Regions from separate parts of the Proteus hauseri genome, predicted to be linked through region 1. Evidence: predicted binding sites of a transcription regulator. Region 1 holds the regulator's gene; each other region holds the start of a gene.
The links. The regulator PhoB, encoded in region 1, activates phosphate uptake and scavenging genes when phosphate is short. The targets are predictions, from matches to a motif close to CTGTCATAAAACTGNCNNAT.

Region 1 (3,292 bases):
GTACTACAGACAAAATCGCCGGAATATCAACAACGGTATTTAAATCAATATGCGGGGCTGATTCAATGCGTGAAAGCTGTAAAAGCTGCTGAACCAAAAGATCCATACGCTTAGCTTGCTCTTGCATCGTCGAAATAGCTTTATGCTCTCTAGGATTTTCTACCGCCCCCTCTTCCATTACTTCAAGATAACCTTGAATAACGGTTAAAGGTGTTCGTAATTCATGACTCACATTAGCGAAAAAATCACGACGAGCATTTTCTAACTTGTTCTTTTCAGTAACGTCTCGAGCAACCATTAAGCGTTGATCTTCACTGTATGGCATGATCCTAAATTCAACAATAGAGCCATTATTAAGCGAGAGGGTTAAGGGACGGCTAAAATCAGCGACCGTAAAATAGTGCAAGAAATCAGGATAACGCAGTAAGTTAAAAATATTTTGCCCATTATCTTCAGGCCAACGAAATCCTAAAAGATGTTGCGCTAAGCTATTACACCAGAAAATATTACCTTCATTCGTCATCATCACAACCGCATCAGGCAAGCTTTCTGCGCCACTACGAAAACGCTTAATTAACTCACCTAACTCGCGACGACGCTTACGGTTACGCTGTTGTGTTTGTCGAATACCATAAAAAATAGGTTCCCAACCTCCTTTGCCTTCTGGAGGTAATACTGACCTATCTAGCCATAACCATTTAGATAATTTCAACAAATTATAAGCATGCCACACAAGTGCGCCAAGTAGCGATGCCACCAGCAACCAAGGAAGATGACCAATAAAAAGTGACAATATAAAGGCAGGTAAACAAAATAGACACAGCCCCCATACGAGGGCTTTCCACGATAATCGTTCTAACACCTGACAGTTACTCCCTTATTGACTCAGAAACGGGCAGAGAAGCGATATCCCGTTCCACGTACCGTTTGTATCATTCTGTCATGCCCATCTTGTTCTATCGCTTTACGTAATCGACGGATATGAACATCAACGGTTCGGTCTTCCACATAAACATTCGTTCCCCAAACATAGTTTAGTAGTTGTTCTCTACTGTACACACGTTCAGGATGCGTCATAAAAAAGTGCAGGAGTTTAAATTCTGTTGGCCCCATATCTATCGGCTTATCTTGGCTTGTAACTCGGTGTGACACCGGGTCAAGGTTTAATCCATTAAATTCAATAAGATCTTCAGCTGACATTGGTGATAAGCGTCGTAAAATAGCTTTGACTCGTGCGACTAACTCTTTAGGTGAAAAAGGTTTAATAACATAATCATCAGCACCCGTTTCGAGTCCTTTGACTTTGTCTTCTTCTTCACCTTTTGCCGTTAACATAATTATAGGGATATCACGGGTAGTACTTTCCCGCTTCATTTGCTTTATTATCTGTAATCCTGATCCACCCGGGATCATCCAATCTAATAAAACCAGATCAGGGTAAGGATCGATAAGAAAACTCAATGCAGAATCATAATCTTCTGCTTCAATGGGTTGAAATCCATTTTGCTCAAGCACAAAACAGATCATCTCTCGAATTGCGGTTTCATCTTCAACAACAAGAATACGCCTTGCCATACTCTATCCTGTGTTATGTATATAGAGGGTCGTAATGATTATGAGGCACTTTTATGACAGATTTATGACTAACCATGACATTACTGGAATACGAGGGTGTTGTTAAGGTAAATAATACAAAATAAGGTGAAAAATCACGCAAAAAAAGCATCTAACAACGTATTTTCACTAAAAAAGCGAGGTGCGCTATACTCCTTGCTAGATTAAAAAGAGGAATAGCAATGCGGATTATTCACACATCAGACTGGCATTTAGGGCAATATTTTTTTACCAAAAGCCGAGCGCAAGAACATCAACAATTTCTTGATTGGTTACTAAAACAAATACGTGATTACCAGGTTGATGCACTTATTGTTGCTGGTGATATTTTTGATACGGGTTCTCCCCCTAGTTATGCCCGTGAGCTTTATAATCGCTTTGTTGTTGCAATGAAAGACACCCAGTGTCAGCTTATTATTTTAGCTGGAAATCATGATTCTGTTGCAACATTAAATGAATCGAAATCATTGTTAGCCTGTTTAAATACTACAGTGATTGCCAATGTGCATTTTGATGAACCTCAACCCCCTGTTATCCTTAATCAAAAAAACAACACACCCGGAGCGCTGCTTTGTGCCATTCCTTATCTGCGTCCTAGAGATATGATAACTAGCCAAAGTGGACAATCAGGCGCACAAAAACAAAATGCATTAAAAGATGCAATAGCGGCTTATTACCACAACCAATATCAAGATGCACTAGCCTTGCGTAATCAATTAGATGTAGCTATTCCAATTATCGCAACAGGTCATCTTACAACGGTTGGTGCCAGTGTTAGTGATTCGACCCGTGAGATTTACATTGGCACTTTAGATGCATTTTCAGCCACGTTATTCCCTAAATTTGATTACATTGCACTCGGACATATCCATCGCCCACAAATAGTGAATAAATCAGAACATATTCGTTATAGCGGTGCTCCTATTCCACTGAGCTTTGATGAAAGTGGGCAACAAAAAAGCATCTGTCTTATCGATTTTGAGCAAGACCAACTATCTCAACTTACGCTATTACCTATTCCTGAATTTCAACTTTTGCGTACCATAAAAGGCTCACTAAAAGAGATTGAAACGCAGTTAGAAAAACTCAGTGACCAGCATCAAGGACAAGACATCACTATTTGGCTTGATATTGAAGTAGCAACACAAGATTACCTCAGTGATATACAAAGCCGAATTCAAGCGCTGACTGATAATCCACTTTTTGATGTGATTCGATTAAGAAGAGCGAAACAACAGCGCAATGCACTGACTCAAGATGAAAAAGAGACACTATCAGAACTCTCGGTGTATGACGTTTTTGACCGACGTTTAGCGCAATATGAAATTAATGATCCACAAAAAAAACAACAACTAAAAACGCTATTTAAGCAAGCCGTTGAGATGGCAGAACAAGAGGATAATAAAGAAGCATAATGAAAATCTTAAGTCTGCGTTTTAAAAATATTAACTCCCTAAAAGGCGAGTGGAAAATCGATTTTTGCCAAGAACCTTTTGTCAGTAATGGATTATTTGCGATAACTGGCCCTACTGGTGCTGGTAAAACAACGCTGTTAGATGCGATTAGTTTAGCGCTTTATCACCGAACACCTCGTTTAGATAAAGTCACACAATCACAAAATGAATTAATGACACGCCATACTGCGCAATGTTTAGCAGAAGTTGAGTTTGAAGTAAAA
Region 2 (3,292 bases), 190 kb from region 1:
GGGTCTAGCATAAACAGCCATAAAAAACCGGCAATAACCGGAGCGATGGCGTAAGGTGCTATTAAAACTGTACGATAAAATAATTTTCCACGTAAAATTTGCTCTGCAATACCCGCAAGAATAAGTGCAGAAAGCATGGATAAAAACACCACACAAGTACTAAAAACTAATGTAGTGATTAAGCTATCAAAGTAATAAGTATTACTAAAAAGGCGCTGAAAGTTTTCAAATCCAACAAATTCTCGACTAAGACCAAATGCATCTTCTAATTGAAATGATTGAAAAAGTGCTTGTCCAGCAGGCCAAATAAAAAAGATTAAGGTGATTGCTAGCTGAGGGAAAATAAGCGCAGCAGGTAACCATTTTTGTTTGAAGTGGATAGATTGAGAAGCCATATGTTATCCAATAAATCTTAAAAAATAAGCGAGCCTAAAAGACTCGCTTAAAGATAGATTACTACTGAGTACGTTCAAAACGGCGTAATTGCTCATTTCCACGTGTCACTGCGTTATCTAATGCAGTTTGTGCGTTCTGTTTTCCTGACCATACTTTCTCTAATTCTTCATCGACAATTTCACGTGTTTGTAGGAAGTTACCAAAGCGTAATCCCTTAGAATTTTCAGTTGATTCTGAAGCGGTCATTTGCAATATCGCCGTTTCAGTACCCGGATTTTGTTGATAAAAACCTTGCTGCTGAGTTAGCGCATAAGCGGCTTTAGTGACAGGTAAATAACCCGTTGCTTGATGCCAATCAGCTTGTACTTTGGGGCTAGAAAGATAAGTGAAAAACTTGGCTACACCGTTATATTCTGCATCTGGACGACCAGACATTACCCATAAAGATGCACCACCAATAATGGTATTAGCGGGTTTTTGTACTAACTTGTCGTCATAAGGTAATTGGCTAACGCCGATATCGACACCTTTCATATTCTCTTTGATTCCAGCAAAACCTGCGGATGACTCCATCACCATCGCGCACTCTTGAGTATAAAATAGTGGCATTGCGTCAGATTGACGGCCACCATATTTGAATATGCCAGATTTGGACCAATCCGCCATTTGTTGGATATGATTAACAAAAGGGGTTGTATTAAAAAGAAATGTTGTATCGGTACCATCAAACCCATTGTTTTTAGTGGCAATAGGTAAGTTATTGCGAGCACCAAAGTTTTCTATTTGCGTCCATGATTGCCATGTGGTGGTAAAGCCGCATTTCACACCCGAATCGAGTAGTTTTTTAGAAATTTCTTCCATCTCTTTCCAGGTTGCAGGGGGCTGTTCAATTCCTGCTTTTTTAAAGAGCGTTTTATTGTAATAAAGTACAGGTGTAGAACTATTAAATGGTAGCGACATCATTTTGCCATCACTGGTAGTGTAATAGCCGGTAACGGTAGATAAATAACTATTAGGATCAAAGGGTTCTTTGGTTTTTTCCATCAATTGATAAACCGGGAAAATGGCTTTTTTAGCGCCCATCATACTTGCAGTACCGACTTCAAAAACTTGTACTATTGCGGGCTGATTTTTAGCGCGAAATGAAGCAACAGCACTAGTCATCGTCTCCGCATAAGTGCCTTTATACACGGGTTTAATAACATAATCGGATTGGCTAGCATTAAAATCATTGGCGATTTGATTCACCTTCTGACCTAAAGCTCCTCCCATTGCATGCCACCACTCAATTTCTGTTTTTGCATAGGTTGGAGAGGTAAATAGCGCCATCACAACAGCAAGACCCGTCAGTGATTTTATCGACATGCAGTATTTCCTTTTTAATCGAAAGTTAAAGGTTTAATCTTATTTGTTGGAATTACCCTAAGTGTTATTTATGACAAAATGGTGACAATTAAATGAAGATATATTGATGGTGTAGTTGTCAAATTACTGTCACAAATGGTTGTCATGATGGTGATGTGAATAAAAAAGGAGATAGAAATGAAAATAGCTGCTCACCGAGGTTTTTCTGGAAAAGCACCCGAAAACACATTAGCTGCTTTTAAAATGGCAATCGATTTTGGTTGTGAATGGATTGAAACCGATGTGCAATTAACTGCAGATTATGTGCCAGTGCTTATTCATGACAAAACCGTAAACCGCTGCACTAACGGGCGAGGTGCTGTTCGTTTTCATACGTTAGATGATTTACATCGACTTGATGCAGGTAGTTGGTTTAGTTCGCTTTATCAAGGCGAGAAAATACCGTCATTAAGACAAGGACTGCAATTGATTAAGCGTTCAGGCACTAAGCTTAATATTGAGTTAAAAACATGGCCTGACGATGATATTGAACGTTTGTGTTTAGCCGTATCCGATATGATAAAAAGTGCAGATATTCCTGATAATCAAATTCTTTTTTCATCTTTTGATACCCATGCGTTAGTGGTAATGAAAAGATATTTGCCATCTATTCGCCGAGGCCAATTATGGGATGAAATTCCTGATAAGGCTGATGCATTATCGACATTAAAGTTAATCGATGCGTTTAGTGTGCATTGTAATTATCAATTTTTAACCCAGCAACAAGCACAAATGCTGAAACAATCAGGTTATGAGATCTATTGCTACACGCCGAATGATCCTAAAGAGGTTGCACACTTTGAACAGTGGGGTGTCGATATGCTAATTACTGATATGCCAGATGTTTATCAAGCCGATAAATAAAAAGGTTTTAGACATAAACTTGAGCGCGGTTGTAGGTTGTGTGATTTTAAACGTAGTATAAAGTCTAGTTTAAAAGTTTAAGGCGCAAGATATTTTATTATTGTGCCTTTAGTTTTTTGTTTCATCGCCCAATTTTCTATCCTCATATATCTTCTATTTTCTATTTAAAAAACACTTAATAATAGCCAGCTAAAAATGGTTAAAGGTGAGTAATAGATGTTTTCTCAATATTCTCTGTTATTATCCTTGCGCGAAATGAAGGCATAACTCTTATTTGTGTGAATCATTAACTTTAGGTTCACAGCAGATAAAGTTTATTTCGTTAATGTGTAATAACAGGAAAAAACGGCAAACTGACGCAACTGCCTAATTTACCTAACCTCCGATGGTAGAGATGATAAATCTCTACCTATATAACAAAATGATATTGTTGAGAGCTGAACATGAAAGAACTCGTGGTTGTTGCCATCGGAGGCAACAGTATTATCAAAGACAATGCTAGCCAGTCTATCGCTCACCAAGAACAAGCCGTACAAGAAGTAGCTACGCATATCAGTGATATGATTGCTGATGGCTATAATATTGTTCTAACCCATGGCAATGGCCCTCAAGTTGGTCTGGATTTACG
Region 3 (3,292 bases), 1.3 Mb from region 1:
ATAAAAAAGAGAAAGACCATGAGCAGATAAGTTATCTGAGAAAAGATTTTTTGCCGATAATGCCTCAACAAAAAACAGATGTTACTAGGCAAAAAGATATTGCAAATTAAGTGCAATAATCAATGGAGAAATTAAAAATTTTGTATGAATGAATATGTAAGTCTCGATGATTATAGCAGAAAAGGGAAAATACTCAAAACTAGCATAATAATAACCCATTGATTTATTATCATTTTATTCTTTTTCGACTTAACAATAAAAAAACGCGACTAGAGGGTATCTCTCTAAGTCGCGATAAAATACAACAAGTTTAGTAAGGCAATTCGACTACAACATCAGACAGACTTATCAGATAAAATTGATATTATTTCAATCCCATCGCATCACGCATAGTGAAGAACAAGTCAGTTTGGTCAGTTAATCCCACAACATTAGCCGCATATGGACCATAAGCAGCTACGCGTAATTGTGCACCCGTATGTTCTTGTGACTCTTCCTCTGAGTTACCATAATTCACTACCATCACCGCCCCATCTTTAGTGATCAATGCTTGTGTTAAGCCACTCGATTTCACATCGGCTTCAATGATTTGACTAGAGTGAGCATGGTCTGCGGTAACAATCACTAATGTATCACCATTTTTCTTCGCAAAATCTAAACCGATTTGTACCGCTTCATCCAATGCCACCGTTTCACCGATTTGGCCACAAGGGTTAGCGTTGTGATCTTGCTTATCAATAGAGGCGCTTTCGACTTGTAAGAAGAATCCATTTTCATTTGTTTTCAGCACATCTATCGCTTTCTTGGTCATTTGCGCCAATGTGGGTGCATTTGGATCAAGTTTAGAATTAGGTTTGCACTCTAAAGGCGGATTATTAAGATTACCGTGATAGGTTGCTTTAGGGCCTTCCCATGCTACTGCCATATTTCCGTCATGGAATAAGCCTAATACCGGTTTGTCTTGATTCGCTAAAGTGATCGCATCTAAAGATTTAGCATCTTTTACAATCTGATAGCCACGTTCTATCGCCTGCTGCTCTAGCGTTTTTCCTTTATAATCTCCCGCTACAGCCGTTTGAGCAAAACTTTTAGCGCCACCACCTAATGTGATATCGGCACGAGTAACTAATAGCTGTTCAGAGATAGAACCTCTACCGCCATTTTCTAGCGCATTCGTTGAACATTTTTCTAACGTTTCAACTGGGCCGTAGCATTTACGACCAGTAACGTGAGAATAAAGTGCGGCGGGTGTCGCATCTTGAATTTCAGATGTTGTAACATTCCCTGTTGCCTTTCCATTGGCTTTTGCTAATTCCAAAATGGTTTGGTGATCTTTACCGAATACATCAATCCCTAATGCACCATTATAAGTTTTTACACCTGAAGCCCAAGCGGTTGCAGAAGCAGCAGAATCTGTCACATAATTAGGTTTTTGTGTTTTTCTATCAAGCGCATAGTGTGTGTATTGACCCGTAATTGGTAGGGCATCGATGCCTTTAAAGAAACCACCCGCACCTTCGGCGTAATTACGCGCAACGGTGATTTCAGAATCACCCATGCCATCGCCAATAAATAAGATAACGTTTTTAGCTTGATTATTATGTAACGCGGCTTTTAATGCCTCCGTTTGATCCTGAGTCATACGACGAGCACCGCCAAATTCAGTGATATTACCTTTTGCTGCGCGATCTTGGGCCAAAATGGCATCCGCAGCAACGGGAGCTGCAAAAGAAGAGAAACTCGCACCAGCCAATAGCGTTGTTACAATAACGGATAAAATAGAACGTTGGTAACGATGAGACATAGCTTTTTCCTTGCACTCAAAAGTAAAAAACATGGTTAATGTTTAAGTCAGAAAAAGCTTACGGTAGTTAAATGACAATGAGATGAAAACTAAAAGCGATTTTGATGACAGCTTTATGACGAGTTAATGACAAATAAAAAGCTTATGGCCAATTATCAGCAGTAAGCTTTTAATATTTTTCTAATACACCAGATTAATATTTACCTTCAGTTAACGCTTTTGCGCCAATATAAAGCGTTTCACACCAAGCAATATAATCGTGACCACTAGCCATTTCTAACGATTTTACAGAATATCCTTTGTTTTCTAATACTTGTTTAAGATGGCGATTATTATTTAAAATGCCGCCTAAACCGCCACGAGATTCAAATAAACCGGCTTCTAAAAAGAAGGTAAGCGGTTTTTTATCCGCTTGATCAAATTGTCGGATCAACCATTCGGGATCTTCTTTTTCTGGCGACCACCAAAACGATCCAGACATACTTAATACTTTGCCAAAACGATCAGGCCGATTAAAAGCCACCCAAGCAGAGGCTAAGCCACCGTAACTAGAGCCTGAGACTATCGTCTCTTCACCTGATACTCGAATACCTTTCTCTTTTTCCAACCAAACAAATAATTCGTCGGCTAAAAAGCGATAAAAATCAGGATTAGGCGGTAATTCAACACTACGACGATCACTATCAATACTATCAACAAATAAGATCATCATAGGAGCAAGTTTGCCCTCTTCGATCTGTTTATCAAAAAATTTATCAATGCCGTATTCTCGACGATAAGTTTGTCCATCAAACAACACCAACATCCTTGGCGTTTTCATTAATTGCGCAGGTTGATATAGGGCTATTTCACGCTCGTTATTTAAGATTTGGCTGTTAAAACGAAAAACCTCGGTTTTCCCTTTTATGGTTCGCTGCAAAATATCTGGTAATTGACACTCTCTTTGTGCATCTAACGAGAGCAAAGAAAAATGGTTATATACATCTTCTGATTGTTGAGGTGACGCTTGAGGATTTAAAGGATCTGCTTGTGCTGTGGTTAAAATAGCACGACGTTGTTCAAAGGCGGTTGAGCCTTCAATAGTGGGTACATCTGGCGCCAGTTTATATTGCATTAATGTATCGTTAGGTACGATATAGCTACGATACCAAATATCGCTATTCTCTAAACGTGTTAGTGGATCGTGATTACCCTCTGGTGATCCTAATAAATAAACATTCGACTTAGCCCCTTGCCATAAAAAGGTCACTAACTTTTTATCATTATCATAAGGTTCTATTAATGGTGCACCTTGTTGGCTAATGTGCTGCCAAAATGCTTGAAGTGTCTTATTATTCAGATCTTGCGCTAACACCTGCAAACGTGGGCTAATAGTTGCAATATTTGCATTTTTCTCTAACGGCTTATAAGGCTGAGTGGTAAAAGTGAATTGCCACGATGTACTTGCTTCACCTTGAGCAATTAATTGATACTGTGCAGTTTGTGGTG

Region 2: the regulator PhoB is predicted to act here: its motif matches at 1,877-1,896, upstream of ugpB (sn-glycerol-3-phosphate ABC transporter substrate-binding protein UgpB).
Region 3: the regulator PhoB is predicted to act here: its motif matches at 1,907-1,926, upstream of phoA (alkaline phosphatase).

The regions. Positions count from the first base shown of each region.
Region 1 covers NZ_CP026364.1:2,260,072-2,263,363, reverse strand. Annotated here, with positions in the region: gene phoR (phosphate regulon sensor histidine kinase PhoR) at 1-862, opposite strand, end outside; gene phoB (phosphate regulon transcriptional regulator PhoB) at 886-1,575, opposite strand; gene sbcD (exonuclease subunit SbcD) at 1,797-3,029, shown strand; gene PH4a_RS10280 (AAA family ATPase) at 3,029-3,292, shown strand, end outside.
Region 2 covers NZ_CP026364.1:2,068,497-2,071,788, forward strand. Annotated here, with positions in the region: gene ugpA (sn-glycerol-3-phosphate ABC transporter permease UgpA) at 1-395, opposite strand, end outside; gene ugpB (sn-glycerol-3-phosphate ABC transporter substrate-binding protein UgpB) at 457-1,761, opposite strand; gene PH4a_RS09495 (glycerophosphodiester phosphodiesterase family protein) at 1,939-2,664, shown strand; gene PH4a_RS09500 (carbamate kinase family protein) at 3,108-3,292, shown strand, end outside.
Region 3 covers NZ_CP026364.1:943,589-946,880, forward strand. Annotated here, with positions in the region: gene phoA (alkaline phosphatase) at 365-1,804, opposite strand; gene PH4a_RS04420 (alpha/beta hydrolase-fold protein) at 1,998-3,292, opposite strand, start outside.